4 regions of the Paenibacillus humicola genome follow, and region 3 is predicted to be linked to each of the others. Evidence: riboswitches for the same ligand, from Rfam matches in the RefSeq annotation. Region 3 holds a riboswitch; each other region holds the start of a gene.
The links. A riboswitch is a leader RNA that binds a small molecule or an ion and turns the genes downstream of it on or off. The one in region 3 is predicted to bind cyclic di-AMP.
Positions count from the first base shown of each region.

Region 1: another riboswitch for cyclic di-AMP. It lies ahead of PD282_RS02970 (APC family permease); the one in region 3 lies ahead of PD282_RS19645 (TrkH family potassium uptake protein).
Region 2: another riboswitch for cyclic di-AMP. It lies ahead of PD282_RS00140 (ubiquitin-like domain-containing protein); the one in region 3 lies ahead of PD282_RS19645 (TrkH family potassium uptake protein).
Region 4: another riboswitch for cyclic di-AMP. It lies ahead of PD282_RS00705 (C40 family peptidase); the one in region 3 lies ahead of PD282_RS19645 (TrkH family potassium uptake protein).

Region 1 covers NZ_JAQGPL010000001.1:621,566-629,252, reverse strand. The annotation lists gene PD282_RS02975 (VOC family protein) at 113-523, opposite strand; gene PD282_RS02970 (APC family permease) at 698-2,515, opposite strand; cyclic di-AMP (ydaO/yuaA leader) riboswitch at 2,683-2,882, opposite strand; gene PD282_RS02965 (ABC transporter ATP-binding protein) at 3,280-4,062, shown strand; gene PD282_RS02960 (ABC transporter permease) at 4,105-4,953, shown strand; gene PD282_RS02955 (hypothetical protein) at 5,122-5,316, shown strand; gene PD282_RS02950 (aldo/keto reductase) at 5,607-6,611, opposite strand; gene PD282_RS02945 (LLM class flavin-dependent oxidoreductase) at 6,974-7,687, shown strand, end outside.
Region 2 covers NZ_JAQGPL010000001.1:24,667-32,353, reverse strand. The annotation lists gene veg (biofilm formation stimulator Veg) at 1-194, opposite strand, end outside; gene yabG (sporulation peptidase YabG) at 346-1,227, opposite strand; gene rsmA (16S rRNA (adenine(1518)-N(6)/adenine(1519)-N(6))-dimethyltransferase RsmA) at 1,369-2,316, opposite strand; gene rnmV (ribonuclease M5) at 2,313-2,876, opposite strand; gene PD282_RS00140 (ubiquitin-like domain-containing protein) at 2,992-4,065, opposite strand; cyclic di-AMP (ydaO/yuaA leader) riboswitch at 4,385-4,594, opposite strand; gene PD282_RS00135 (TatD family hydrolase) at 4,784-5,560, opposite strand; gene PD282_RS00130 (HD domain-containing protein) at 5,577-6,887, opposite strand; gene PD282_RS00125 (AbrB/MazE/SpoVT family DNA-binding domain-containing protein) at 7,165-7,419, shown strand; gene rsmI (16S rRNA (cytidine(1402)-2'-O)-methyltransferase) at 7,533-7,687, opposite strand, start outside.
Region 3 covers NZ_JAQGPL010000001.1:4,277,428-4,285,114, reverse strand. The annotation lists gene uvrC (excinuclease ABC subunit UvrC) at 1-729, shown strand, start outside; gene PD282_RS19650 (CPBP family intramembrane glutamic endopeptidase) at 806-2,413, opposite strand; cyclic di-AMP (ydaO/yuaA leader) riboswitch at 2,658-2,876, shown strand; gene PD282_RS19645 (TrkH family potassium uptake protein) at 2,947-4,305, shown strand; gene PD282_RS19640 (cation:proton antiporter) at 4,323-5,558, shown strand; gene PD282_RS19635 (LysR family transcriptional regulator) at 5,669-6,589, opposite strand; gene PD282_RS19630 (succinate dehydrogenase cytochrome b558 subunit) at 6,804-7,475, shown strand; gene sdhA (succinate dehydrogenase flavoprotein subunit) at 7,500-7,687, shown strand, end outside.
Region 4 covers NZ_JAQGPL010000001.1:145,240-152,926, forward strand. The annotation lists gene PD282_RS00695 (DEAD/DEAH box helicase) at 1-1,530, opposite strand, end outside; gene PD282_RS00700 (hypothetical protein) at 1,687-2,130, shown strand; gene PD282_RS00705 (C40 family peptidase) at 2,348-2,848, opposite strand; cyclic di-AMP (ydaO/yuaA leader) riboswitch at 2,852-3,003, opposite strand; gene PD282_RS00710 (metal-sensitive transcriptional regulator) at 3,432-3,764, shown strand; gene PD282_RS00715 (heavy metal translocating P-type ATPase) at 3,901-6,336, shown strand; gene PD282_RS00720 (hypothetical protein) at 6,407-6,673, shown strand; gene PD282_RS00725 (hypothetical protein) at 6,744-7,559, opposite strand; gene PD282_RS00730 (M1 family metallopeptidase) at 7,612-7,687, opposite strand, start outside.

The DNA of each region.
Region 1 (7,687 bases), 3.7 Mb from region 3:
GCGCGGGGGTTCCTATCTGCCCGGCTTGGTAGGGGAAGGCATACAAAAAGACCGCCGGATGCTCCGGCGGCCTCACGATAGATGATGAATTCGGCTTTTCTCTGCGAGGCATTCAGCCTTCCTGCGCTGCCGATGCGGTCGTGATCATCCAGCTGACGCCGAACTTATCCTGCAGCCGGCCAAACAGCGAGCCCCAGAAAGCCGGCTTGAGCGGATCATGCACGACGCCGCCCTCGGACAGCTTCTCGAAAGCGGCATAAGCTTCCGCTTCCGCACCGAATTCGAGCGCCAGATTAATGAAATCGCCCCGGCTCACCTGCATGTTCGCAATGTCCGACATAAAAATGGATACGCCCGCCGCTTCCACGCAAAGATGCATCACCTTATCCTTCATCTCTTCCTTCGCATCCGGCAGATCGCCGTGCAACAAGATGGAGTTCATTTTTCCGCCGAGCGCCTCGATGTAAAAATCGGCCTGCGCTTTGGCATCCTCCGAGAAAATGTAGGGCGTCAGTTTCGCCATTCGTTATCCTTCCTTTCATCTGCGGGAGTTAGAAATCTTCCTTTATCGTATCACGATAGCGGCAGATGGATTTCTTCCGGATTGCGGTTTTCCCCACCGTTTTGCACGGCATTTACGAGGAAGGATTAACGATAGGATGCACTCGTTTTACCGGCCGCGAAATTCCGGAGGGCATCAGCGGTTCAGATGGAACGGCACCGTGGCGATAACGACGTCCTTCTGGTTGTATAGGTAGGCGCGGATCAGCAGGCTGGTCTGGTTGTGCAGCAGGTTTTCCCACCAATGCTTCGTGATGAACTGCGGAATGAGAATCGTGATATGGTCGGTTTCCGCCGTTTTCCATTCCACCGTCTCGATAAATTTGATGAGCGGCTTCATGACGCTGCGGTAGCGCGACCGCAGCACGATCAGCCGGATGCCCGGATTCCACTCTTCCCACCGCTCCTCCATCTTCCGGATTTCCTCATCGTCGAAGCCGACGTAGACGGCGAGCACGTTGTCGGTCAGCGATTTGGCATAGCTGATCGAGTTCAGTACGACGCGCGTAATGCCGGCGACCGGGACGACGATTGTACTCCCTTTGATGCACGGCTTGTCGGACTTGATGTTGATGCGCAGCTCCTCGGCCGCGTTCCGGTAATGCCGGTGAATACGGTTGAACAAATAGATGACGACGGGCAGAAAAACGAATACCATCCAGATTTGCGTAAACTTTGTAAAAATGAAAATGAGCGTGATCGTCAGCGTCGTCAGCATGCCGATCGTATTGATCGCGAATTTCACGGCCCAGCCCGGCGGCCTCAGCCGGACCCACCGGACCATCATCCCGAGCTGCGACAGCGTAAAGGGGATGAATACGCCGACCGCGTACAGCGGAATCAGATTTTCCGTATCGCCGTGGAAGGCGATGACGAGCAGCATGGACATGACGCCGAGAAAAATAATGCCGTTCGAGAATCCCAGCCGGTCGCCGCGCACCTTGAACATATGCGGCATGAACTTATCCTTCGCCAGCATGAAGGCAAGCAGCGGAAAAGCGGAATACGCCGTATTCGCGGCCAGAAACAAAATAAGTGCCGTGATCCCCTGGATCGCGTAATAGAGCACGCTGCGCCCGAAGGTCGATTCGGCGATCTGCGAGACGACCGTTTCCTTCGGATCCGGCGCAATGCCGAACAAATAAGCGAGCACACTGATGCCGATGAACATGCTGCCCAGGATGAGGCCCATCATCATAAGCGTCATCGCCGCGTTGCGCTCGGCCGGCTGCCTGAAGTTCGGGATGGCGTTCGACACCGCCTCGACGCCGGTGAGCGCCGAACAGCCCGAGCTGAACGCCTTCAGCAGCAGAAACAGGCTGATGTTCGATACGGTCGTGCCGATTTCGGGAGCCGCCGCATGAATGCCGCCCGCCGCATATTTAATCAAGCCGGAAATAATCAGGACGAAAATCGCGACGACAAACAGGTACACCGGCACCGCCAATAACGAAGCCGACTCCGTAATGCCCCGCAAATTCATAATCGTCAGAAACACGATCATGACAAGCGCGATCAGCACGCGGTAATCGTGCAGCACGGGAAATGCCGACGTGATGGCGTCCGTTCCCGCAGACGAGCTCACCGCGACCGTCAAAATATAATCGACAAGCAGCGATCCGCCGGCCACCAGCCCGGTCGGCACGCCCAGATTGTCTTTGGCCACGATATACGCTCCGCCTCCGGTCGGATAGGCGTAGATGGTCTGGCGGTACGAGAGGATAAGCACCGTCAGCAGCCCCAGCACGGCCAGCGAAATCGGCAGCGAATACCAGACGGCCGCGAATCCAGCAGCCATCAGCACGAGCAAAATTTGCTCCGTGCCGTATGCGACGGACGACAGCGCATCGGACGACAGCACCGCGAGCGCCTTCAGCTTGCCGAGCTTCTCGTCTTCAAGCTCGGTCGACTTCATCGGCCGCCCGATCAAGAAGCGCTTCAATTTATTTACCATCAGTGTGGACTCTCCTTTGAAAATCGTCCGGAGCGCTTTTTTATTTTTCCCGGATTGCCCGGCCTTAGCCGGGTACTACTTTCGTATCAATAACCATTTCCGCACAGCACAAAAACACAGAGTCTCCCTGTTCCTCTGCGGCCGTTCAGGTCCGTTTACAATTCATATCCGCCTCCCATGTCCACGCTTGCGAAGTTAGCTGCCGGATTCGGGCGGCATGAGTCGCCCTACGCGTCCGGGACCCATAAGGTCCGAATGCGATTCACCCCCGTGCGATAATCGAACCGGGCTCTTGGCCCCGGCCGGTCCCGCACTGTCGGTTCCCCCGCTTTCCGCCTGTCTGGCGGAAATTCAGCGATCCAATAATAAAATAAACTGCGAAATAATCACGAATCGAATCATACTCCGCCGGGGCTCGGCTGTAAAGAATAGAAAAGACCGGTATGAAGCGATATTTCGTGTATCCTTCCGCCGCTGCAGGCCGTTTTATCGGCCGGCCTTATGATCGCGGCCTCTTGCTGTGGATTTCGCTGAAAACCCGCACCAGCATCGCTTGAACAGGGCGGCAAAAAAGGAAGCAAAAAGGCATTGACATCGGGCTTCCGCCTTGTTACGATGTTTTCCATATACAATAATTTTTATCGGATTTATGAGATTAAGACGATTTATAAACCGCATAGGGGCGCCAACCGTACAAACGGAGGCATTTTCGCTAAAGGGCGAAAATGCCTCTTTTTTTATGGGGCGCAAAGCGAAAGGAGCGAATGTGCGTGAGTGCCGTCCAAATCGACATCGCCGGCCTGAACCGGCGCTTCGAAACCAAGGCCGGGCCGGTGCAGGCCCTGCACAACATCGACCTGCAAATGAAAGAAGGCGAATTCATCACCGTCATCGGACCGAGCGGCTGCGGCAAAAGCACGCTGCTGAAAATTTTGGCCGGCCTCGATACGGAGCATACCGGAGCGGTCCGGCTTGACGGAAGGGAGGTAATCGGACCGGGCATCGACAAAGGGTTCATTTTTCAGGAGCCGCGGCTCTTCCCGTGGCTGACCGTCGAACGTAATATTGCGGGGGATCTTTCGCTGAAGAAGCCGGAGGTGCGGGAGAAGGTCGACGAGCTGATCGGGCTTGTCCGGCTGAAGGGGTTTGAACGCTCGTACCCGCGCGAGCTGTCGGGCGGGATGGCCCAGCGCGTATCGATCGCCCGGGCGCTGCTCCGCAGCCCGAAGGTGCTCCTGCTCGACGAGCCATTCGGCGCGCTGGACGCTTTTACCCGCAGCCATATGCAGGAGGTGCTGCTCGACATCTGGGAAACCAACCGGACGACGATGATTTTCGTCACGCACGATATCGACGAGGCGATCTATTTGGCGGAGCGCGTTGTCATCCTGAAGCCCCGCCCGGGCTCGGTTCGCAGCGTCGTGCCGATTGACCTGCCTTTTCCGCGGAAGAAAACGTCAATGGCTTTCCAGGAATATCGCGTCCGCATCATCGGCGAGTTTGAGAAAATCGACGATCCGAAGCCCGAAGCCAGCTACAGTATCTGACCGGCCGGACCGGGCCCAATTTAACGATGAGGTGATCAAAAAATGAATAAAGTGTACGTTCCTCCGGCATCCGGAATCGGGACGCCGTCCTCCCCTGCCGAGACGCCGGCGAAGAAGTGGAGGCCCGGGCCCAAGTCGCGCGGCGCCTTGCTTGGCCTTGCGCTGCCGGTCATTCTGCTCGCCGCATGGCAGGCGGCCGGAAATCTCGGGCTGACGTCGGAGACGCTTCTCCCGACGCCGCTTGAAATTGCCGCCGCCTTCGCGGACCTGATCCGCACGGGAGAGCTTTTCGGCCATCTTGAAATCAGCATGTACCGCGCCGCGCTCGGCTTCGGACTCGGGGCGGGACTCGGGCTCGTCTTCGGCATTCTGGTCGGCTTCGTGCGCCGTTTCGAGCAGACGCTCGATCCGTCGCTGCAAATGCTGCGGATGATCCCGCATTTGGCGGTAACGCCGCTGTTCATCCTGTGGTTCGGCTTCGGCGAGCTGTCGAAAATTTTGCTGATCGCCAAAGGCGCCTTTTTCCCCGTCTACGTCAATACGTTTCTCGGCATCCGCGGCGTCGACATCAAGCTGTTCGAGGTCTCCCGCGTCCTGCAGTACAGCCGCTTCAAGCAGATCGCGCTGCTCATCGTGCCCGCGGCTCTGCCGAACATTTTGCTCGGCATCCGGCTGTCGCTTGGCGTCGCCTGGCTCGGCCTCGTCGTCGCAGAGCTCATGGGCTCGAGCGCGGGGATCGGCTATTTGATCATGGACGCCCGGCAGTTCTCGCAAACGCCGATCGTGTTCGTCGGCATTCTCATTTTCGCCCTCGTCGGGAAGCTGACCGATTCGCTCGTCCGGTTCCTCGAACGGCGCCTGCTTCGCTGGAGGGACAGCTACGGAGGATAGCCCTTCTTCTCCAAGCCTCCGAAAAACAAACGGCCTGCGCGGGCAAAATGCCTGCACGGGCCGTTTATTTTGTTCCGCGCGGTTCGTATCTGCATGTCCGGGAACGGGGGTAAATCCCGCTGAAACGGGCAATAATAGGATCAGACTCACTGACCGGGAGGCGGTAAAATGCAATATTCACCGGCGGATTTGACGCCCGCCGAAATCAAACGGCTGCAGGAGCTCGAGCGGGATTTGTCCGACTCTGCGGACGGCAGCATCGTCGTCGTCGCGTACAAGCGCAGCGCGGAGAACGAGAAAGCCGGTTCGAACCTGAACGGCTCGGAAGGTGCGAGCTACGGCCACGACAGCTCGCAGTCGTAACGGGCGCGCCCTGGGTGCTGCGGAAGATATGGTAAGCGGCCGCGACGGCTCGCAGCCGTAGCAGGAGTGCCTTGGACGCCGAAGAAGCCGCGCGCGGCTGCCGCGGCGGCTCGCAGCCGCAGCGTTCGCGGTCAGGGTGCCGCTTGCGGCTTCGGCAGCGAAAAGCGCTTTTGAGCAGCGGCGACAGGCACGGCTGCAGCCTGCAATTACCCACCAACTCGCACCGGCGAACACAAAATCCCCGGCGCCGAAATTCGGCTCCGGGGATTTCGTTTGTCCGCATCCTGGAATTACTGCTTCACCAGCGATTTTCCGATGTTGTTCAAATGCGCCGTCAGACGGTCGATTTCGTCCAGCTCCTCCTGCGACAGCCGTTCGTCCCAGCGGCCGGCCGCCGACGTAATGTGCTCCGGCTTGGACGCGCCGAGAATGGCGGACGTGATACCTGGACGGCTGAGCACCCACGCCAGGGCGTATTGCGCGAGCGAAAGTCCGCGGCGCTCGGCAAGCGGGCGAATAATATCCACGATCGCCAGGCTCCTTTCGTTGCCGATCAGCGCCTTCAGCCGCTGCTCGCCCGCGGCCAGACGCGAATCGGCCGGCGGCGCTTCACCGGGCCGGTATTTGCCGGACAAAATGCCGCGGCCGAGCGGGCTGTACACGATGATGCCGACGCTTTCCGACAGCGCGAACGGAACAAGCTCCGGCTCGATATTGCGCGTAATGAGGCTGTATTCCGGCTGCACGCTCTCGAAGCGGTGCAGCTGCCGCACCGCGCTGATGCCGTGCGCTTTGGCGATCTGCCAGGCGGCAAAATTGGAGCAGCCGATGTAGCGGACTTTGCCCTGGCGCACGAGATCGTCGAGCGCACCCAGCGTCTCGTCCAGCGGCGTCTCCGGGTCGAAGCGGTGCACCTGGTACAGGTCGACGTAATCGGTGTTCAGCCGCCGCAGACTGTTCTCGATCGCCCGAAAAATATGATACCGGCTTTGCCCCGCGTCGTTCGGCTCGTTTCCGACGCGCCCGTGCACCTTCGTCGCCAGGATGATTTTTTCCCGGCGGCCCTTCATCAAGCGGCCCAAAATCGTCTCGGATTCGCCCGTCTGCAGCGGGTCGGACAGGTCCATTCCTTTGCCGTACACGTCGGCCGTATCGACCAGATTGATACCGGCATCGAGCGCGGCGTCCAGCACCTTCACCGACGCCTCCTCGTCGATCCATCTTCCGAACGCCATCGCGCCGAGGCTGACCTCGGATACCTTCAGCCCCGTTCTGCCAAGCTTGCGATACTGCATTTTCGCGCCTCCCGTTCATGATTAAGGTTCAAAAAGCCGCAGCCGCATGAGTGTAACAGCAGGATGTAAACGTTTACGGCATATCGGCGATTAAACCCGACCGTACGGATCGGGTTTATAAGTGTCTTCATGTTACTCCTCGTCCCGGTTTCTGTCAACGGAGAACCCGCTGCTGACGGCGCAAAAAAAGGATTGACGGATGGAATCCGATCTGCTACCTTTTATAACATACCGTTCCAATCGGAATTAAATGAATTCGACCGGACTACCGGAGACCTTCGCACTGCAAACCTGCAGCGCTGGCGGTCTCCTTTTTTGCGTTTGTCCGGCAGCAAGCCATTCAAGAAAGCGAGTGATCTTGTATGTCCACCGAAACGAGAAAACAAATGAGCCTCGGCGCCTTCCTGTCCGGGGCCGGCCATCATGTGGCCGCGTGGCGTCATCCCGGCGCCAATGCGGAAGGGATTCTGGATTTCCGCCATTATGCGCACTTGGCCCGCATCGCCGAAGACGCCAAGTTCGACATGATTTTTTTCGCGGACGTACTGGCCCTGTCCGACCAGCTCGACACGGCCGTGTCGTATATGTCCCCCGTACGTCCGGAGCCGATCGTCCTGCTGTCCGCCCTCGCCGCCGTCACGGAAAAAATCGGACTGACCGGCACCGTCTCCTCGACCTACAGCGAGCCGTATACGATCGCGCGCCAGTTCGCGACGCTCGATCATCTGAGCGGCGGCCGCGCCGCCTGGAATATCGTGACGACAGCCAACCGCGGCGCTGCGGCCAACTACGGCAAGGAGCGGCATCTGGAGCACCATCTGCGCTACGAGCGGGCGCGCGAATATATCGACGTCGTGACGAAGCTGTGGGACGGCTGGGAGGATGACGCGATCGTGCTGGATAAGGCAGGCGGCATCTTCGCGGACAAGTCGAAGGTCCATTCCGCGGATCATGAAGGCAAATGGTTCAACATCCGCGGGCCGCTGAACGTCTCCCGGCCGCCGCAGGGCCGCCCCGTCGTCATCCAGGCCGGCTCCTCCGAGGACGGACGCGACTTCGCCGCGCTGACGGCGGAG
Region 2 (7,687 bases), 4.3 Mb from region 3:
TAGCTGTAGGAGACACGCTTAAACGCATGCTGCTCCTGATCCAGTTTGACAATGAAAACAGAAGGGTAGGTTTCTTCCAATACACCGGTGCGCTCAATAGTCTTTCGGCGACCACCGTTTGCCCGAAGACGAATCTTGGAGCCGACATGGGCTTCCAAACTGCGTTTGATTTCCAACAGCGCATTTTTTGCCATTGCCCACTACCACCTCTTTCCTTGTCCATTATAACGGAAAAGAGGTCGTTTGTCAAAAAAATATAATTATAACAGTGGACCAAATGGATTGTCAATAAAGAAAAACCTAATTTTTCTTGCAGCATACATAAATGACCGGAAATGAGGCATATTATATAGTTGCCTTCACGCTGCTGAGCGATTTCGGCTTCGGCAGACCGACACGGTATTTGCCCAGCGTTTCGACGCCGCCTACACCGTCGATGCCGCTGATGGTGCCGTTTATGACATCGGCGAGATTGATCGTCTCTCGAATGGAGGTATAGCTGGCCTTAATCGCCACGTAAACGGGATCCAGCGCATGAATAAGCACCCTCCCCGGAGAGCTGGCGAAGTTGGCGCCGGATTGCAGCAGCGCCTCGTAGTGCGACTGGCAGGCGCCGGCCACTACGATCAGCCCGTCGCGGCTTTTCTCAAAATCGCGGGCGACGCGCACCGCATTGACGAAATTTTGCGAGTTCTTGTAGCTTCCCAGGTTGTAGATGCTGCTCTGCTCGCGATTTTTCAGCACGCCGTCATGGCCCGTGATGACGACGATATCCGGCTTGAGCTGCGGCAGCAGCCGGAAGACGGTCTCGGCCATCTGCGACTCGTGCACGTGGAGACCGTAAGCCGGAACCCGAAGCTGGGTGTACAGCTGCATGCTTTTTTTCAAATAATTCGGATCTCCGTCCAGATGCAGCACTTTGCCCGGCACCTCGAAATACGGCTGGCTTTCGCTGAGTTCCCTGCGAAGCTCGCTTTCGTTATGCTGCACCTGCTTGTCGCGCTGCTCCTGAATGCGGCGCATCGATTCGTTCACTTTGATGCGAACCTTCGCAGCCGCTCCCGTATATTCGGGGTCGCGCACGACCGACAGATCGGGAAGCGGCGCATCCGCAAGCAGCCGGTAGTCCGTACCTTTCAGAACAGCTCGTTGTTGATTCAATGTCGCGATACGAAACAGCACGTCCCCGCCATACGATTTGCGGACGACCAGGTCCCCTTGCTTCATGGGCAAATCACCTCTTCGTCTATCCTATGGGCGGACAGGGGCGATGGTGCGCTTCCCAATATGAAAAAGAGCGGCCGCTTGGGGCCGCTCTTCGTCATGGTGCCGCTTCGACTTAACCCTGCTGCTGCGGCCAGAGGAGCCTTACGGCTTCGGCGGCAGCCCCGCTTCGATCAGCGCGCGGCTGAGCGCGGCGAATTCGTGCAGCGTCAGCGTCTCGCCCCGGCGCGACGGCTCGATGCCGCAGCCCTCCAGCAGCGGCGCTACAAGCCCGCGGCGGTCTTTGCCGACGAATGCCGTCAAATTGTTGGCAATCGTTTTGCGCCGCTGGGCGAAGCAGGCTTGCACGGTCCGGAAAAAATGCTCCTCGTCCGTCACGTCCGCCGCCGGCTTGTCCCGCAGCGTCAGCTTGATGACCGCCGAATCGACGTTCGGCTGCGGAATGAAGACGGTATGCGGCACGATACATACGAGCTCGGGCACGCAGTAATATTGGACGGCCACGCTTAGGCTGCCGTATTCTTTGCCGCCCGGCTTTGCCGCCATCCGCTCGGCCACTTCCTTCTGAATCATGACGACGATATGCTCGAGCGGCAGCTTCTCTTCGAGCAGCTTCATCAGGATCGGCGTCGTGACATAATAGGGCAGATTGGCGACGACGCTGACGCCCTGCAGGCCGCCGAATTCCCGCGCGATCAGCGCGCCGAGATCGAGCTTCAGCACGTCACCGTGCTCGATGCTTACGTTCGGCGTATCCGCCAGCGTATCCCGCAGGATCGGGATGAGCCGATCGTCGATTTCAACGGCGGCCACTTTACCCGCGGCCAGCGCGAGCTGCTGCGTCAGCGCGCCGATACCGGGGCCGATCTCGAGCGCGCCCTTCGTTTGATCCAGCTCGGCGGCCGCTACGATTTTGCGCAAAATATTTTGGTCGACCAGAAAGTTCTGGCCGAGGCTTTTCTTAAAGGTGAAGCCGTGCTTCGCGATCAGATCGCGCGTCCGTCTGGGCGTGGCGATGTCCTGTACCGCCCTGTCTTCCGCCAGTACGGGCCTGCCGCCGCTCTGCCGCCGGGGCGTCCGTTCGTCGTTCATTCGTCCTCCAATTCCCGTTCCATTCGCTGGAGCGCCGCCGCAAATTCGGCCTTGGTGATGCGGAACATCGTGCACCGCTTGAAAAACTGTTTCCCGTTCGCGTAGCCGATACCGAGCAGATTGCCCATGCGCAGCCGCCTGTCCGACGCTTCGGAATGCACAACCAGCCCGGCCTGCATAAGATCGTCCCACGAAATTTCCGGCGCGGACAGGCTTTCCGATTCCGGCACCTCGGTCCTCACGCTCGACAGCGCGCGCCGTATCGCTTCCGGCGATGCGTTCTCGACGCCGATATCGCCTTTATACAGGGCTTCCTCCTGCGGGAGAAACGCATGCTTGCAGCCGGGCACCCGCTGCGCGACGATTTTGCGGATCCGTTCTCCGGCATGGTCCGGATCGGTGAAAATAATGACGCCCCGGCGCTGCCTGGCAAGCGCCACCCGCCGCAGCACGTCTTCTCCAACGGCGGAGCCGCCCGTCTCAATCGTCTCGGCCTCCACCGCCCGCTTGATCGCGACGGTGTCGTCCTTCCCTTCGACGACAATGATTTCGTTGATCATAAGATAAGCCGATCATTCCCTTCAGACAAACTGCAAAAAGAAGAGGCAAGCGCCTCTTCTTATCATGGCATATTTCGATTCGAATTACGAATATGAATAAATCACAACCGGTTCGCTATACGGCTTCCGGTTTTTTCGGACCGATGACATACACGGTGTAGCCCCGTTTCCGGCCGAATTTGTTGGCATACGATTCGTTCTCAAAGTAGACGTCGATCTTACTGCCTTTGATCGCGCTGCCCGTATCCTCCGCACGCCGGAAGCCGATGCCTTCGATATAGACCCACCAGCCGAGCGGAATAACATCCGGGTCGACGGCGATCGTGCGCCCTTCCTCAACGTGCGTCCCCGAAGCCGTAACCCCGTACAGCGGGTGCGACTCGCTCTTGCCGGTTGAGGCTGCGTCTGCGGTATAGGCGGTCAGCGTCACGTTTCGTAACACTTTCTTAGCATTAACCGTTATGCCCCGCTTCGTCAGCGTCTGAACGCTCGGTGATCTGGCCGAGAGCACGGTAACTTTGGGCTCCGGCTTTTTCGTGCCGACCGCGACGATCTGATCCTTCTTGTCGGTCTGCATCAGCTTCGCCACCATCGACTGGGACACGAGCACGCCGTCCGCGAAAATGTTTTCATATCGCTTCACAACGGTGCCTTTTTTACCGGTTCTGACGACCTTTTGACTGCCCTTTTCAAGCTTCGGATCTTCCTTCTTGATGACGCTGAAAGGCAGCGTATACCGGTTCTCGGAATATTTCTTGTCGATCCGGGTCACCCGAACCGCCATATTCGGCTTCACTGAGGTCTCGGGAGCAGGGAACACCTTATCCTGAGGCCGTACCAACAAATGAGCTTCCTCGATCGCTCCCTGTACCGTTCTTTCTGTCGTGTACAACGTTCTAACCTTGCCGTCGGCCTTCACGACGACCGGAACCGCTTTATCGATGACGACCCTGTCCCCGTCCTTTACTTCCGCATTCAGCGGCATGGACACTTTGTCATGCGGTCCAATCGTGATGGCTTGTTCATCCAGTAGGCGTTGCAGGACCCGCTCCTTGGTGGAGACCAGGCTCTCGCGTCCATTCACTACTACGGAGACGTGCTTGTCAGCAGAAGCCGTTCCGTACAACAACACCAGAAACATGAAAGTCATAGCGATTGAGATCAGAGCGCTTAGCACAATTAAACGCACGTTCTCATGCTTCCATCGCAATGCGAAAGACATGCTGGATGATCGTTTACCATGGGTGTCCTTAAACGGGAATACGCCCACTTCTTCGGTCCTCCTTACATAGCCCCGCCGTCGAGTGTTACGCATGATACATTTGACGCGACTATAATGATTTGCGTGCAGACACGCTCTTCGGGTTTCCCCAAAGCTCACCTCCATGATAAAACCCTATGTCATCGGGTAAAGCAATATTAACCAAAAAATAAAGAAGCCCCGAATGACAGAGGATCTGTTTCGTGGCTTCCGCAATGAAATCGGACCATGGATTGGCTGCACGAGGTTGATCTCTCTTTGAACGCTTGCGAGGTTAGCTGTCGGGTTCGGGCGAGAGAGCCGCCCTATTCGCCTGTGCCCGGCGCACCGGTGCGCCTGCCTGCGAAATTCACCCCTAGAAGAATTCGATGCTTCAGTACGGTCCGCGTAAGGGCCTTCCTTCTGCAGCATGTGGTTCCCCCGCTCTCCGCTTCCGGAGATTAAGCGATAATGGTTTGAAATCCGTTTTTCAGTTTCAAAACTTTCTGAAAAGAATCATACCGTCTTTTGCTTCGCATTGTAAAGAAGCGATTAAGGACGATTTTAACGAATTTACAGGAAAATAAGACGGTATACGCGCAATATCTTCCGTCAAAATCAGTTTTTTCGCTTGAAAAGTCCCGAATCCTTGCGATATAAGCTTGATTCATTCAATTCCATAACATTTTTTGGCATTTTCCGTTGTGATTTTTGAAATTTCTTCCAGTGTTTTCCCTGTTATTTCCGCTGCCGTCTCGGCTACCAGACGAACGAATGCGGACTCGTTTCGTTTTCCGCGATGGGGGTGCGGAGCCAAATATGGCGCATCCGTTTCGATCAGCAGCCTGTCCAAAGGGACGCGGGCCAGCACTTCTTTCGGCACGCGGGCGTTCTTGAACGTAACCGGTCCGCCGAAGGAAATATAGAAATTCATCTCCATGCACTTTTTCGCCGTCTCCCAGCTGCCGGAAAAGCAGTGCATGATGCCCCCTACTTCGCTTGCTTTTTCTTCCTGCAGCAGCCGGACGATATCTTCGTGAGCGTCGCGGTTATGAATGACGATCGGCTTTTTTTTCTGCCTGGCCAACCGGATCTGTTCGCGGAAAACGCGGTGCTGAACCTCTTTAGGAGACGTATCCCAATGATAATCCAGGCCCGTTTCGCCGATTGCCACCACCTTCGGATGATCGCACAGCGATGCGATCCATTCCAAATCCTCCGGCTTCATGTCGATGCTGTCGACGGGATGCCAGCCGACAGCTGCATAAATAAAATCGTACTGCTCGGCAAGCGCGATCGTGGATGGAATCGTTTCGCGGTTAAAGCCGATATTGACCAGCATATGGACGCCGGCTGCCCGCGCTCTTTCGATCATTTCCGCGCGGTCGTCGTCGAACTTATGCGAATCCAGGTGAGTATGCGTGTCGATTAATAGCGGCTGCATCATCCTATTCCCCTTTCTATAAGAAACCGAAAAATGCACGAATATGCGGACGAAACAAATGCGCTGATTCACGCACCGTTTCCTCAGGGTAATAGATATGGTATTTGCCCTGATGAAGGCCCGTGATAGAACGAACGATTTCGGAACGCTCGGAGATTTCGGACAGACGGCCCTCTCCGTCAAGGAGCAGAATGGGCGGTTTTTCGTCCTTTTCCGTAAGCGATCGCGCTCCCGGACGATATACATCATAAGGCATATCGTAGGGAAAGTCGATTTCCAGGTCGTATTCGGGGTCCAGGCCGGCGGCAATAAACTCGCTTCGAATTTCTTCCCAAAGCCCGTCGTCCGCGTCTTCCATCGCAATGTACTTGTACAGCCTGCGGTGAAGGAACCGGCGGCACAGCGCCGAGAGCCGCGGGTCCGGCTCGCTTGTCCACTGCATAAAGACGGACTGCACCAGCGCCTCGTCGAGCGCCAGGTAGCTGTCAACGCCCAGCGTGCCATCCAGCAGCCGTCTAAGCGGATCCAATATGAAACGAAAGGGATAGTCACCCCCATATAATTCGCTCGCTCTGCGAAATATTTGCCGAAGTATGATCTCGGAGCTCCGCGTCACCGGATGGAAATAGACCTGCCAATACATTTGGTAGCGCGACATGAGATAATCTTCAACGGCATGCATGCCGCTCTCTTTGACAACAATTCGCCCTTGATAGGGGCGAAGCACGCGGAGAATCCGGTCCAGGTCGAATGTGCCGTAGTTTACGCCGGTAAAATAAGCGTCCCGCAGCAGATAATCCATTCGGTCGGCATCCATTTGGCTCGATACGAGACTGATCACAATGGGGCGGTCGTACGTTTTGCGGATGACGCCGGCTACATGCTCTGGAAGCGATGGATCATATTCGCGCAGCACGCGGTTGATCTCGGTATTTTCCAGCAAGATGCGGCATGTCCACGCCTCATGGCTCGTGTCGAATATCTGCTCGATCGAGTGGGAAAAAGGACCGTGTCCGACATCGTGGAGGAGCGCTGCGCAGAGCGCGATCAGCTTTTCTTCCCGGGGCCAGTCCGGGTAAGCGCTCCGTTCGAATTGAGAGATGATTTTTCGCGTAATTTCATAGACGCCCAGCGAATGCGAGAAGCGGCTGTGCTCCGCGCCATGGAACGTCAAATACGACGTGCCGAGCTGCCGGATCCGCCGAAGCCGCTGAAATTCCTGCGTATTGATCAGTTTCCAGATTAAATTTTCCTGCACATAGATATATTTATGGACGGGATCTTTAAATACTTTCTCTTCCGCAAGCGGCGGATGCCTAAGATTCATGCTCTTCCCTCCGATTCGACAATAGGACACCATTTCGACAATATTAGTCGAATATATGTCGAAAAATGTCGCAAATGGATTTCCAAATGTCTATTCCCTATTACAGCCCCCATTGAACAATAATCCCCCTAAACAATGGTCTGAAGGGCAAAGTGCCCAATATTTCCGGTTAAAATGTGGTTGACTATTATGGGAAACGTTGGTACTATAGATACAAGAAAAGATAGAATTTTGTCGAACACTGGCGAATTACCACCTGAGAGGAGAAAATAGGTTCATGATGAAATCCACTGGTATCGTTCGTAAAGTTGATGAACTCGGCCGTGTCGTAATCCCGATCGAACTGCGCCGCACGCTTGGTATCGGCGAGAAAGACGCGCTTGAAATTTATGTAGACGGCGAACGGATCATGCTCAAGAAATATGAACCGGCCTGCATCTTTTGCGGCAATGCCGAAAATGTCACTTACTTCAAAGGAAAAATCGTCTGCAACGTTTGTTTGAGCGAAATGCCTTCCCCGATTACAAAATAAGAGACAAAAATGAAATTATAGGTTATAATACATTTACCGAACTTGTTAATTCTAACCTTTTTTATACTCCTTACTGCCTTCCTGAGCCAGAACCCGCTTAGGAAGGTCCTTTTTTATTTTCGCATCAATTCGTTGTAGACTTCACGCTTCGGAAGACCCCGGTCCTGTGCCGCTTTCCTGATCGCTTCCTTGCGGTCGCCCGTCTCCGCTTCGTAACGCTGCACGTGCTCGGCGACGCTGATCTCCTTCCACCAGCGGGCTTCGTCTT
Region 3 (7,687 bases):
AAGTTCCGTCTGCTCGAGCGGGACGAGGACCGGACGCTGAAGGCGTCCCAAGGCTTGGCCGAGGCGATCGGCCTGCCGGAGGTGCGGCGCATCGAAGCGTTCGACAACTCCAATATCCAAGGAGCGAGCCCGGTATCGGCGATGGTCGTGTTTGCGGACGGTAAACCGGACAAGAAGGAATACCGCAAATATAAAGTGCGCACGGTGCAGGGGCCGGACGATTACGAAACGATGCGCGAGGTGATCCGCCGCCGTTATGAGCGAGTGCTGAAGGAAGGGCTGCAGCAGCCGGACCTCATCATCGTGGACGGCGGCAAGGGGCAGATTTCCGCCGCGCTGGACGTGCTTGAGAACGAGCTCGGCCTGAACGTGCCGGTCTGCGGACTGGTCAAGGACAACAAGCACAAGACCGCGCAGCTGATGGCGGGCGATACGATGGAAATCATTCCGCTCGCGCGCGACAGTCAGCCGTTTTATTTGCTGCAGCGCATTCAGGACGAGGTGCACCGATTCGCGATCTCGTTTCACCGCGAGCAGCGCGCCAAATCGATGGTCGCCTCGCGGCTCGACGCCATCCCCGGCATCGGCGAGAAGCGGCGCAAGGCGCTGCTGAAGCATTTCGGCTCGCTTAAAAAAATTAAAGAGGCCTCCGTCGAAGACTTCCGGCCTCTGTCCATCGGCGAGAAGCTCGCCGTTCAAATTATCGAAGCGCTGCGCGAAGAGCCATAAGCTCTGCGGCCGGACCGTTCGACGCCGCTCTGGCGGCGCCGGGCGATAAAGGGCCGCAGGCCCTGCAGCCGAGCCGTCATGCGGTACGGTACCTCCAGCGGGCGAAGCGGGCGATGACCCAAGCGATAACAGCCGGCAGTACGGCATAAACGGCGCCCATGACGATATTGCCGGCCCCGCCGAGGAAAATGAGCGACACCGCCATCATGACACTGTCCATGACGGCGTGAGCGAACAGGACCGTCATAAAGCCGTAGCGGAGCATTAATCCGCTCAGTATGAGACCGATAATTGTGAGCTCGATCAGCCTGGTCGTCGACGGGAATATCGGGTACGTGACGTGCCCGAGCGCCCAGATGACGGTCGGAATGAGCGCGGCGACAAACGTATTCTTGAACCATTTGCGCAGCAGGGCGATGCCGAACAGCCGGTAAACCGCCTCCTCGGATATGGCCGCGCACCACGCCAGCAGCGGGAACAGCCAGGGATAGGCGAAATTGTACGGCGACTGCGTCACGTCGGTCGTCGACCAGGCGCCGGTCGCGTTCATCAGGACGATGAAAATGATCGTCTGCAGGCCGAGCAGCATGAACGCAAACAAATAGCCGAGCTTCATGCTGGACCATACATGTCCGGCGTACCCGGGCGCGGCCGCTCTCGGCCATAGGCTGCGTCCCATCGACCGCCACAAGCCGTCCCCGGCTACAAGCGAGAAATAGGCCGCCAGCGCCATTCCGGCCGTCAAAAAGCAGGTGAAGCCGACCGCCACCGCCGCTTGAAGCGCGGCGTCCGGATCTTCGCCGAAGCTGGCGAGCAGCGCATCCTTCATATTGAAGTTGTTCGCCGTATACATGCCGAGAAACAAAACGGCCATCACGAGTCCGCGCACGAATGACGTGTTCCTGCGGTACAGGACGGCATAAATAATCGCGAGGATGAACATGACCAGCGACATGAGCAGACTGCCGATAAAAGACAGCTTCCCGGCGAGCCTTTCTTGCGCGTCGACATAGGACGAGTAGCTCTGCGGCACGGTAAACGCCGGTTTATACCCGGCGACGCGGATTCGGCCGTCCGCGGTCCGTTCGGTGCGGATTTGCAGCGTCAGCTTCGCATCCCCCGCCGAATAGCCGTTTACGTTCAGCCACACGGTGCCGTTGTTCGCATCCTCCCGCTTCACCGATAACGCATTCGCCTTGAACCCCTGCGAGACGGCGAATTTGACGGCGGCGTCGCGGCTTTCTCCCGCGCCGGGAGCCTTCGCCGGCTGCGGGTCTGGAACGCGGTTCCAGCCGACGATATTGCCGTGCTCCATGTGAATATAGACGAACAACGTGCCGCCACCCGGCATGTCTGCGTTCACCTGATACGTGTCGGTCGGAAATTTGACGTCGTATTTTTTGTCGTAAGCTTTGGTTAACTTCGTTTTCTCCAGGTAGCCGTAGAACAGACTGTCCGACTGGTAAACTGTCTCCATCTTCAGCGGAGCCTGATCGAACTGCCGTCTGGCGAAATCGGCCGCGGTGCGTTCGGCGGCGCTTTTCGGAATGACCTTTTCGCTCGAATTGCCGAAAAAAGCTTCGGACGTGGACGGAAGGACCTGCACCAGCAAAAAGAGAATTATTCCGGCGGCGCCCAGCCAGGCGAACAGGTTCCGGCGCGGCTGCTTCTGATCGTCATTCATACATGCACCTCGGTCGGCTGAATTGGGGGACAAAAAAGGGCTATACAACTACCATATCATAGTTGTTCCGAAATTATCCATGCGAATGGGCAGCCTGCGGATGGAGGATAAGATAACGGGACAAGAAAGCCCGCAACCGACCGATTTGCGGACGCCTAAGGCTCAATTTGAAGCAAAACGGATGGATTTCTTCCGTATTGACGGTTGGATTTTACGCGTCTTCCGTTTTATAATGTGAATCAATTGAATAAAACAGCCGAATTTCAAACTGAAAACGGGGGAACCATACTGCTGTCGGACGCGAACTGCTTATTCAGGCATGCTGCCGGCGGCACGGGGTGAATTTCGCCAAGGACGGGCACCGCGGATTGCATATTTGCCGCCGCAGTCTTCCCGGCTAATAGGGCCGCCTGTCCGGGCCCGAATCCGTCAGCTAACCTCGCAGGCTGGAACGAACAGGAATGACCGCATACAAGCACTCGGATTCCAGTGCTTTTTTTTGTGCGTACGGAGCCGTACAGTGGGGGGAACGAATGAAGATCAAATCGATATTGAACGTGGCAAAATGGTCCCCGCCCCGAATCTTGGTCACGGGCTTCGCCCTGATCATTCTGCTCGGCGGTCTGCTGCTGTCGATGCCGTTCGCGTCGAGCGCCGGCGTTTCGACTCCGTTTATGGATGCGCTTTTTACCGCCACTTCCGCTACCTGCGTGACGGGGCTCGTGGTCGTGGATACGGGCAGCCATTATTCGATCCCGGGTCAGATCATCATTATTACGCTCATTCAGGTCGGCGGACTCGGGTTCATGACCATGTCGACGCTTTTCGCTCTCGTACTGCGAAAACGAATCTCGCTTAAGGAGCGGTTAATCCTTCAGGAGGCGTTTAACCAGACAAGCATGGAAGGGATCGTGCGGCTGATCCGCAGGGTAATCCTGTATTCCCTCAGCATCGAGCTGGCCGGGGCCGTTCTCTTTTCGGTCCGCTGGGCGTTCGACATGCCGCTTGGAAAAGCGGTCTATTTCGGCGTCTGGCATGCGGTCTCCTTTTTTAATAATGCCGGCTTCGACCTGTTCGGCCAATTCGGCACGCCATTCGTCAGCCTGGTCGGTTACGTCCACGACCCGATCGTCAATCTCGTCACGATGCTGCTGATCATCCTGGGCGGACTCGGCTTCATCGTCATCGCCGATTTGATGGACTATCGCAAAAACAAACGGCTTTCGCTTCACTCCAAGGTCGTGCTGTCCGCGACCGGCATTCTGATCGGCGTCGGCGCATTCGTGATTTTCGTGTTTGAGTTTACGAACGACGCCACGCTCGGATCGTTGAGCTGGGGCGGCAAAATATGGGCTTCGTTTTTCCAGTCCGTCTCCCCGCGTACGGCGGGCGCCAATACGATCGATATCAGCTCGATGCGGCAGGCGACGCAGTTTTTTATCGTCATCCTGATGTTTATCGGTGCTTCCCCCGGGTCGACCGGCGGCGGCATCAAAACGACCACGTTCACGACGCTGGTCGGCGCCGTCATCGCCATGATCCGCGGCCGCGAGGATATCGTGATGTTCCGCTACCGGCTGGGGCGCGAGCGGATTTTCAAGGCGCTGACGATCACGATGCTGTCGCTGGCGCTCGTCATCTTCGTCACGATGGTGCTGTCGACGACGGAGGATAAGGCGTTTATCCGCATTTTATTTGAGACGACCTCGGCTTTCGGCACCGTCGGGCTGACGACCGGCATCACGCCGGACCTGTCGCTGGTCGGCAAAATTTTGATCAGCCTCACCATGTTTGCCGGACGGCTCGGCCCGCTGACGCTCGCATACGCGCTCGGTCCGCGCACGGAGAAAGAACTGTACCGCTACCCCGAGGGCAAAATGACCATCGGATAGGATAGGAGAATACATGCATGGAAACGCCAACGACCGATATCATTCACCACCTGCTTTTACTGATCCTATTAATCGTAAGCTCCGGCATGATCGCCGGATTTGTCTCATCCCGTCTGAAGCTTCCGGATGTGGCGCTGTTTATCGTCGCCGGCATGCTGCTCGGACAAGGACTGCACTGGATCAACGAGACGAGCAGCTCGCTGACCAACCAGCTCATCCTCGTGGCCGGGTCGGCCATCATCCTGTTCGACGGCGGGCGCAATATCCGGCTGCACGGCTTGAGGCAGGTTGGGTGGACCGTAGGCCTTCTCAGCGTGCCGGGCGTGCTCATCACGGTCGCCGTCGTCGGAACCGCAATTCACCTGCTGTTCGGGATCGAATGGCTTTATTCGCTGCTGGCGGCTTCCGTCGTCGCCTCCACCGATCCGGCTTCCATCATTCCGGTGTTCCGGCAGGTCAAAATCCGCGAGCGCGTAAGGGAAACGGTCGAAAGCGAATCCGCCTTCAACGATGCGACGGGATCCATCGTCACGTTCGCGCTGCTCGGAGCGGCGACGGGCAAATCCGCGCTGAACGCCGGGCATTTGATCGGCGATTTTCTCATTACGGCCCTCGGAGGCATCGTCATCGGCATCGCGTTCGGTTTTCTCGTCGTGTACCTCGTCGGCCATTTTCGGCTCGGCATCCTGCGCGATTATACGACGATCGCGATGATCGGGACGGCGGTCGCCGCCTACCTGATCGGGGACCTTCTTCACGTGAGCGGTTTTATGGCGACCTTCGTCGCCGGCCTGATCTGGGGGAACGCCGGTACGTTCGGTCTCGATCTGACCGACAAAGACCAGGAAATGACCCATTTTTCCGACAATATCACCGTAATCATGCGGATGCTCATCTTCGTGCTGCTCGGAAGCCAGGTCGATTTACGCCTGCTGGCCGGCTTCTGGTGGCAGAGCCTGATCGCCGTAGCCGTGCTGATGCTGATCGCGCGCCCCCTGACGGTGCTGGCAAGCGCGCTGCCGGATGCGAAATCGCGGTGGACGCTGCGCGAAATGGGGTTCATGTGCTGGGTAAGGGAGACGGGCGTCATCCCGGCTGCGCTTTCCGGCATGCTTGCCGGCATGGGCGTAAACCATGCCGACGTCATCGCTTCGGTGACGTTCATGGCCATCATGCTGACGATTTTGCTGCAGGCCAGCTCGACCGCCTGGATGGCAAGAAAGCTCGGTATGGATTTGGAAATGGAAAAATAGCCAACACTAACAAGGACAGGCCGATTTTGCCGGCGCTGTCCTTTTTAAACGGCTTCCGTTTTTTTGCGGGGGACCCTGCGGGGAATAAGCGAAAGCTTCTAGGGATGGCGTCACTTTTTGGAAATATCCGCGGCCGGCGGCTTCTTCTTGTACATAACGGAGATTTCGTCGATCCACAGCCGGACGGCAAGGCTTGGCGTTTCCGTTTCGGCATGGATGAGCGCCGTCGTTCGTTTCGTTTCGGCGAGCTCCGGAATCGAAAGCGTCATCAGCTCGTTATCTTCGAGCAGCTGCGCACGCAAATACGATTTCGGCAGCAGCGTGGCGGCACGGCACGTATGCAGCAGGCGCAAAATCGCCTCGAACGAGTCGATTTCCATCCGGACGTCGGGCAGCAGCCGGTATTTCTCGAACAGCTCGTCCGTCAGGATCCGGTACCACGTGCCTTTGGAAAATAAAATCATCGGCAGACCGTTCAAATAACTGATTTCCGGTCCGCCCTTGTCCGCGACGAACAGTCCGCGGGGAAGCACCAGCTCGAGGTGGTCGTCAAACAGCGGCACGCAGCGGATCGCCGGGTCGTCGATGCGCGAGGCGACGATGCCGAGATCGGCTTTTTTCTCGCGGACCAGCGTGACGATTTCGTGCGTTTTGCCGGTGATCGCCTTAATGTCGAGCTCGGGGCTGCGGTCCGTCAGCGCCTGAATCAGGTCCGGCAGCGTCGTCTGCAGCGTGGTCAGGCTGGCGCCGATCGTCAGCGTCGTGCGGCCGACGGCCTTGTATTCCGAGACCAGCTTCAAATAACGGAGATGCTGCTGGCGCGTTTCGACCGCGTAATCGTAAGTCAGCTGCCCGATCCGCGTCAGCTCGAGCCGCTTGCCGACGCGGTTGAACAGCTCCACGCCGAGCTCCTGCTCGAGCCGGGCGATTTTGCGCGACAGCGCCGGCTGCGACAAATTAAGCACGGCGGACGCTTTGTTCATGCTTGACTGCTCGACGACGGCGGCAAATATGCTTAACTCCTCCAACATCTCTTTTTCCTCCGGCTGCATATGCAGAATATGCATCATTTTTAATGAAAAAACGGCAATTCCATTATAAGCGAAAGAGGAGTACAATGTGAACGGTGAACAATTGGTGACAGGTAATTTTATTGACGCTTACAGGGGGCAGCGTTACAATGAAAAATGATTTTGGCGAAGTTTGGCGAATGAGACCCAGTTTTGAAAGGAGAACGCACGGATTATGAAAGGAAACTCGTATCTATCCCGCAAAATCCACTCTTTGCTCGGCGTAATCCCGCTCGGCCTGTTCATCATCGAACATATGCTGACGAATTACTCCGCTTTCGAGGGCGGGCCGCAACGATTTAACGACAGCGTGAAGTTCTTGAACGATCTGCCGCTCGTTTTTTTCCTTGAGCTGTTCGGCATTTGGCTTCCGCTTATTTTTCACGGGGTGTACGGCCTTTATGTCGCCTATCAGTCGAATGCCAATACGGGCAGGTTCCAATACGGCCGCAACTGGGCGTTTACGCTGCAGCGGATTTCCGGGGTCATCACCTTTATTTTCGTGTTCTGGCACTTGTATCAGACCCGCTTTCAGGTCATGATCGGCAAGGTGACGCACGAGGAGCTCGGCGCCCTGATGCACGGCATTACAACGAATAACTTTTATTTCGTGCTTTATTTGATCGGCATCGTTTCCGTAGCGTTCCACTTCAGCAACGGCATGTGGTCGTTCCTCGTCAGCTGGGGCATCACGGTCGGGCCGCGCGCGCAGCGCATCTCCTCCCGCATCTGGATGTGCGTTTTCGTCATCGTCGCGCTGCTGTTCATCCTTTCGCTCGTGTCGTTCCGGAGCTCGGAGTTCGCGGCGGCGGCATCGGCGGCTCAGGCTGTTCGGAATATTGTTTAAGTGAAGGAGAAGGAGTGAATCGATATGGCTAACAATAAAATCATTATCATCGGCGGCGGCCTGGCCGGACTGATGGCGACCATCAAAGCGGCCGAAGCGGGCGTGCACGTCGATCTGTTCTCGCTTGTGCCGGTCAAACGGTCCCACTCCGTCTGCGCCCAAGGCGGCATTAACGGCGCGGTCAATACGAAAGGCGAAGGCGACTCTCCGTG
Region 4 (7,687 bases), 4.1 Mb from region 3:
CCGTTCACGCGGCAGGCTGCGATAGCATTCGCTGCCGGCGACCAGCGCATACAGGCTGTCCACCGACAGATCCCCGGCGGCGACAATCGCGGTCATCTGCTGCGAGAGCACGTCGATCGGCGCTTCCGGGAGCGAGATCGCTTCAATGCTTCGGCTCGCAATGTCGCGGCACAGCACCGCCGCCTCCGGCAGCTCGCTCCGGCTCCGCGCCAGGATGAAGCCGCGGCTGACGCCGCCGACGGCGTGGCCCGCCCGGCCGATCCGCTGGATGCCGGCCGCAGCGGTCTTCGGCGAGTCGATCTGGATGACGACGTCGACATGGCCGACGTCGATGCCGAGCTCGAGCGAGGACGTGGCGACCAGGCAGCGAAGCTCGCCGGCTTTGAGCATCCGCTCGACTTCGAGCCTGCGCTCGCGCGACAGGCTGCCGTGGTGGGCGCGGGCCATTTCGTATCCGGCGGCGTCGTTCAGCCGGAGGACGAGGCGCTCGCACAGCCGGCGGCTGTTCACGAAGAGCAGCGCCGAACGGCTGCCCTCCATCAGCTGCATCAGCCGCTCGACGATCGGCTGCCACACGGCGTCGCGCGTTTTGGCCGGCCGGCTCAGGTCGGGCATCGTGACACGCACCTGGATCGTTTTCGTCATGTCGCTTTCGACGATCCGCACGGGCCTCTCCGCGAAGCCGAGCGGGTGGCTGCCGCCCGCGCCCGCAGCGCGGTCCGCTTGGCCGATTGCCGATCCCGCCGTCACATCCGCGGCAGCCGAACCGCCGCCCGGACCTTCGGCGCGGCCTGCTTCGGATGCCGCCGCTCCGGCCGTCTCCGCGGCGTCGCCGGCCCGCTCCCAGCCGCCGAGAAACCGCGCGACGCGTTCGAGCGGCTTCTGCGTCGCCGATACGCCGATCCGCTGGACGGGGGAGGGGCACAGCGCGGACAAGCGCTCGAGCGTAAGCGACAAATGCGCGCCGCGCTTATCCGGGGCGAGGCCGTGAATTTCATCGACGATGACGGTGCGTACAGTGCGCAGCATGGCGCGGCTCTTCTCGCCCGTCAGCAGCAAATAGAGCGATTCCGGTGTCGTGACGAGCACATCGGGCGGCCTGCGGATCATTTTGGCGCGCTCGGAGGAAGGCGTATCGCCCGTCCGCACCGCGGTGCGGATCCCGGGCCAGTCGTCCTGTCCGTCTACGGGGCTTTCCGCCCGGAAGCGTTCGATATCGTCGATAAAGCCGGTCAAATGGTGCTGGATATCGTTGTTGAGCGCCTTCAGCGGCGTCACGTACAGCACGCGCACCCCCGGCTCCCGCGGGGCCGTTCCTTTGTCCGCTGCCGCTTTGTCCCGCGCGAGCCGGTCGAGACAGGGGAGCAAAGCGGCAAGCGTCTTGCCGGAACCGGTCGGCGCGGCGATCAGCGTATGCCGTCCGGCGTCGATGGACGCCCAGGCTTCCAGCTGCACGGGGGTCGGCTCGCCGAAGGCTTGCGCGAACCAGCCGGCAAGCGTCGGATGAAAGGCGGACAGTTCCGCACACATTTCGGTCACCGTCGAAAACTCCTTTCTGCGATTTTCCTCTGCAAGGGACAGCTTGAAGTGGTACCATTATACCCGTTTTTTGGTCAGTTTGCGCACAGGCCCACATAGGAATAGAAAAAACGGCCGCCGCTTGCGGCGGGGACGGGAGGATGCCGGATGGCAAAATGGCGGGAAAGCCTGGATGCGCGAAGGGAGGAGTGGAAGCAGGTGGAGGAGGCGCTTTCGCGCACCCTTGCGGGGCGGTCGGTGCTGCGCGTCGGGGGACCCGGCGCGCCGAGACTGGCGGCGCCGGCTTCGAAATCGGTCCGGTCGGGCGAGCTTGCCGGCGTCGAAGGCACGTTCGAAGCCGGGTTAGCCTGTTTTTGCCTGCGCGAGCTGCCGGCGGCGGAGCGAAGGGATTTTCTGAACCTGTGGCATTCGCGTCTGCGCGACGGGGCGACAGCGGTGCTGGCCGACCGGCGCGGCGAAGGCTGCGAGACCGCGTTTCAGCTGCACGAGCTGTTTGCGCCGGCCGGAACGACGCTCGACGTGCAGGTCGGCCGGACCTTCTGGTGGGTGCGCTACAAGGTGAAGAAACCGATTGACGCCGCGAGATCATGATTTGCTCGGATCAGACGCTCATCCTGCCGCCCCTGCGCCGATGGTTTCATTTCGTTCCCGAAACGCCGCTCATCACGAGGGTAAACAAAAACGCAGCCCGCTTGTCCGGCAGGCGGACAGGGCAGGCTGCGTTTTTGACTCCTCTATAGGAAAGGGGAAGCTTTCGCCTTCTTTTCACTATAGATCGAAGCCGGTTCTTCCTGAAGGGCGGAGCGAATTAATCGGCGTCTCCGCCGCCGTCCGGTGCATCGGACGGTTCGTCGGCATACTTTTGAAACGTATCCGGGCTCATGACGCGACGCGCGGTAACAAAGCGTTTCGAGTAGTACGAATCGCTGAGCGCACTGATCGTCACGCCTTTGCTGGAGGACGAGTGGGCAAATTTGCCGTCCCCGACGTAGATGCCAACGTGCGAAATGCCTCTGCCGTTCGTATTGAAAAATACGAGGTCGCCGGCGATCAAGTCGCTCTTGTCGATTTTCTTGCCGAGCCTGGCTTGCGACGAGGATGCGTGCGGGATGTTGACGCCGAGTTTATCGAACACGTACATCGTAAATCCGGAGCAGTCGAATCCTTTCGTCGTGGTGCCGCCGTAATGATACGGCGTTCCGATCACGTCGCTGATGACGCCATCCATTTTGGAGTCCGCAAACACGCTTCCTGCCTGGAAGGCTGCCGCAATGACGAGACCGATCATGAGCAGCAAAACCTTTTTCAAAAGAGAAGCTCCTTCCAACGCCTGCGAGGTTAGCTGTGGGGTTCGGTTGAAGGCTCCCTATGATCGCCTCTGGCATCCGGCCCTGCGGATACCGGGATCAATTCACCCAGAGTGGTTCCCCCGTTTCCCTTGCGGGAATTCGGCAAAATTTTCATCTTCGCTTACATTTCGATCATTTTCACACTTCTCCTTCCAAGTTCACAATTTGTTCACACATTAGAATTATGAAAGTGCAACTTTTTCGCGTTTCACTCGTACAGCGGGTTTCCGGGTTTTCAGATGGCCTATTTTTTCGGCTAAAGCGTTCTTCGGGAGCGGGGCGGCGGTTCGCCGTCCTGTCGAAAAAGGGGCAAAATCCGGCGGAGGCGCAGCGTACGTCAAAAAGACCGTTTCGTGACGGAAGCGGCCGCGGTTTTGTTCCGGACGAGCGTAGTGGGAGCCCTTGGAATCCGCACCGCTGGCGAAGCGGGATGCTCCTTACCTGCGTTGCCGGGACAATATTACCACTGATTGTATAGGGGGAGGGAGTATAGTATAATATAGATTATGAAGGAGGCGAGTCAAAATGAGCGTGGAAATGGAAATGCTGGGTCAAGTAAATGAACAGGATTCCAATTGTTGCGGAACCGATGGAACGGGACGAAAAAGCCATCATTCGGATAAAGTAAAAAATAGTTTGATCAGCCGTCTGAATCGGATTGAAGGTCAGGTTCGCGGCATTAAAGGGTTAATTGAGAAAGATACGTATTGTGACGACGTTCTGAACCAGATCGCCTCGATTCAATCCGCTCTGAATGGAGTCGGAAAACTTTTGCTGGAGCATCACCTGAAAAGCTGTGTCATCGAGCGTATCCAAGAAGGGGATACCGAGGTTTTATCGGAACTGATGATCACCATGAACAAACTCATGAAATAAAACCCAAGCCCAGCAGCGCTTGCTGCTTTTTCTTTAACCGATAATATACGGTACTGGGGTATTGTAAAAGATGTTGACTAAAAATAGGGTAGTGGGGTATACTACGAGCAAGGAATTGAACAAGAGGTGAATGATTGTGGAAACAAACGCTGCACAAGAAACCAAACAAACGACTTTGCAAATCACGGGCATGACGTGCGCCGCTTGCGCGAACCGAATTGAGAAGGGCCTAAACAAATTGGAAGGAGTCTCTGCCGCAAGTGTCAATTTTGCGCTGGAAAAAGCGAGCATCACTTACGACCCGGCGAAAATTGGCATAGGGAATGTGGAAGAGACCATTAAAAAGCTCGGCTATGATACGGCTAAAGAAGTGGCTCTGTTTAAGCTGGAAGGGATGACGTGCGCCGCTTGCGCGAATCGCATCGAGAAGGGACTCGGCAAAATGCCCGGCGTGGCCGGTGCATCTGTCAACTTTGCGATGGAAACTGCTCGTGTTGAATATTCGCCGGGTGAAGTCTCGATCGAAGAGATGCAAAATAAGGTCAAACAGCTTGGTTACAGAGCGATCGCCAAACAGGAAAGTGAAAACGCAGATGATCACCGCGGCCATGAGGTCAAGAATCAAAAACGGAAACTGCTCCTTTCGGCAATTCTTTCCTTCCCTCTCTTGTGGAGCATGGTTGCGCATTTTTCATTCACCTCATGGATCTACTTGCCGGAAATGCTGATGAATCCATGGTTTCAGCTTGTTCTGGCCACTCCTGTACAATTTTATGTCGGCAGACAGTTTTACGCAGGTGCATATAAGGCGCTCCGCAACGGCAGTGCGAACATGGACGTTTTGGTCTCGCTGGGCACTTCGGCCGCTTACTTCTACAGCTTGTATCTGACGATCGATTGGGCCGCGCAAGGAGGCAGTGTCCATCACGGACCGTCTTTGTACTATGAGACGAGTGCGATCCTGATCACGCTTGTTATTTTAGGGAAGCTATTTGAAACGCTCGCTAAAGGCCGCACATCGGAAGCGATCAAATCGCTCATGGGTCTGCAGGCAAAAACGGCTTTGGTTGTTCGTGAAGGTCAAGAGCTGACGATTCCAGTGGATGAAGTTATCGTAGGGGACATCGCGCTTGTCCGTCCCGGAGATAAAGTGCCGGTAGACGGCGAAGTTCTTGAAGGCATGTCTTCGGTCGATGAATCGATGCTGACCGGAGAAAGCCTTCCTGTAGAAAAGAAAGCCGGGGACTCCGTAATCGGCGCAGCGATCAACAAAAACGGCATGCTGCGTATTAAGGCGACAAAAGTCGGCAAAGAAACGGCACTAGCGCAAATTATTAAAGTCGTGGAAGAAGCGCAAGGCTCGAAAGCGCCGATTCAACGGGTAGCGGACAGCATCTCCGGCATTTTTGTCCCGATTGTCGTCGGAATCGCAGTTGTCGCTTTCCTCGTATGGTATTTCTTCGTGACGCCGGGTGATTTTGCAACGGCATTGGAAAAGGCCATCGCGATCCTCGTCATTGCTTGCCCTTGCGCACTCGGTTTGGCAACGCCGACCTCAATCATGGCGGGATCCGGACGCGCCGCGGAGCTTGGTATCTTGTTCAAAGGCGGCGAGCATTTGGAGCAGACACATAAGATTGACGCGATCATTCTGGATAAAACGGGTACTGTGACGAAAGGCAAGCCGGAACTGACGGATGTATTAACAGAAGAAAACGAAACGGAATTCCTTCAACTCGTCGGCGCGGCCGAAAAAAATTCGGAGCACCCGCTTGCGGAAGCGATCGCTGCCGGCATCCGTGAACGAAATATCGAACTGCCGGGAACCGAGTCCTTCGAGGCGATTCCGGGATTCGGTATCAAAGCCAGAGTAGAAGGAAAACAACTGCTCATCGGCACGCGCCAATTGATGGAGAAGTACGAAGTCGATGTGAAGCATGCTTACGAGTCGATGGCTCGTTTGGAAGAAGCCGGCAAGACGGCGATGCTGATCGCGATCGACAACCGGTATGCCGGGATGGTTGCAGTGGCGGATACGATTAAAGAAACCTCGAAGGACGCGGTTGGCCGTTTGAAAGAGATGGGGATTCAGGTGATCATGATTACCGGAGACAACGAACGGACGGCGAAGGCGATCGCGGCCCAAGTCGGCATCGACCATGTACGTGCGGAAGTGCTTCCGGAAGGGAAAGCGGAAGAAGTGAAAAAGCTGCAAGCGCAAGGCAAAAAAGTGGCCATGGTCGGGGACGGCATTAACGATGCGCCGGCACTGGCGACAGCGGATATCGGTATGGCCATCGGTACCGGAACCGATGTGGCGATGGAAGCGGCGGATGTAACGCTCATGCGCGGCGACCTGGCGAGCATTCCCGATGCGATCTATATGAGCCGTAAAACAATGAGCAACATTAAGCAAAACTTGTTCTGGGCACTCGGTTATAATACGCTCGGGATTCCGATCGCTGCGATTGGCTTGCTTGCACCATGGGTAGCGGGCGCGGCCATGGCATTAAGCTCGGTCTCCGTTGTCCTCAACGCGCTTCGGCTGCAGCGTGTGAACGTACGTCAATAAAGAAGTTTAACCGTGCTTTTCGTAGTTGATGTTAAAGGATTCGATAATTTCAAATCGAGGAGTATGGGTCGTGGGAGAAAAAACAAAAATCGCGATAAGCCCGCCGATTCAAGTCGGTGGAAGTCAGTTTACGGTGAAGCAGCTCGCGAAAATCGGGGCTGCTCTCGAGACGGATGCCAAAGTGGAAATGACCCCGTTCAAGCAGCTTTATGCGGAAGTGCCGCTCGAACGGACCGCCATCATCGATTTCTATAAGGAACATGCCAAAGGCAAAGAAAAATTCAGCAAATTTATCGATCGGGTATCGCTTGAGCAGCTGCAGCAAATCGCTGGTTAAACGGGAGCAGCCGCCAAAACAAACGCCCGGGAAGCGCATCGGCTTCCCGGGCCTCCGGGCTGCAGCCCGTTCAGGTCTGTTTCGACTTCCAGACATCGAGCTGCGAGGCGACGGTCCACACCTTCATGATCGTCCGGACCAGATGGTAGCTTTGCTGCAGGATGAGCGCGATCAGGCCGGCCCACAGCATGGATGCCGCCGCGAAGGTGAGGCTTAAAGACGCGCCGATCAGCCACAGCAGCAGGGATATCCCCACCAGCGGCAGGAGCCGCCGGATGCCGTTTCCGAGTCCCTTCAGAATGCCGGTGCGGGAGACGGCGCCGAACTGCATCGCGAGAAACAAGAGATGCAGCACGGCCGCCCAGGCCAGCCAGCCGGCCGCCCAAGGGAGAGTCCGCTGCGCCAGCTCGGCCGCGCTCCCGCTGGAGAGCAGCGCATCGAGCGCGCGGGGCAGCAGCCAGCCCGCCGGGGAGAGCGCAAGCGCGGTCTCGATCAGGTAGAGCAGGGCGACCGGCTTCCAGGCGGCGCGGATGCCCCGCAGGAAATGCGTGCCTTCCTCGTCCGCGGCATGCCGCAGGGAATGGAGCAGGCCGGCGTTCAGCAGCGGCGTGACGAGCATCCGGGCCGCCAGCAGGCCGGCGAACAGCCAGATGTACGGGCGGATCAGATCGGTTTTCAGGAGCTGGAACTGGGCTTCGGTCAGGAAAATTTGCGCCGCGTCCGCCGAGGGCAGGCTGCCCGGATAACGCCTCAACAGCGGTACGACGATATGGTCCACGATCCGGTACAGGAAGAATCCCCAAATGAGTTCATAGAGGAAGAGCAAAATGACGATGTACAGATGTTTGACGGTCAGCCGCCATCCTTGCTTCAAATAAAGCTTCATCCCAACATCCCTCCTCGCTTGCGGCGCCGGAGCCGCCTGGGTAAGGGCGCCGTCACCAGGCGACCGACGCGAACAGCCCCTCGACCAGCTTGACGATGCCGACGCTCCAGCGCGTGCGGGTTTTCTCC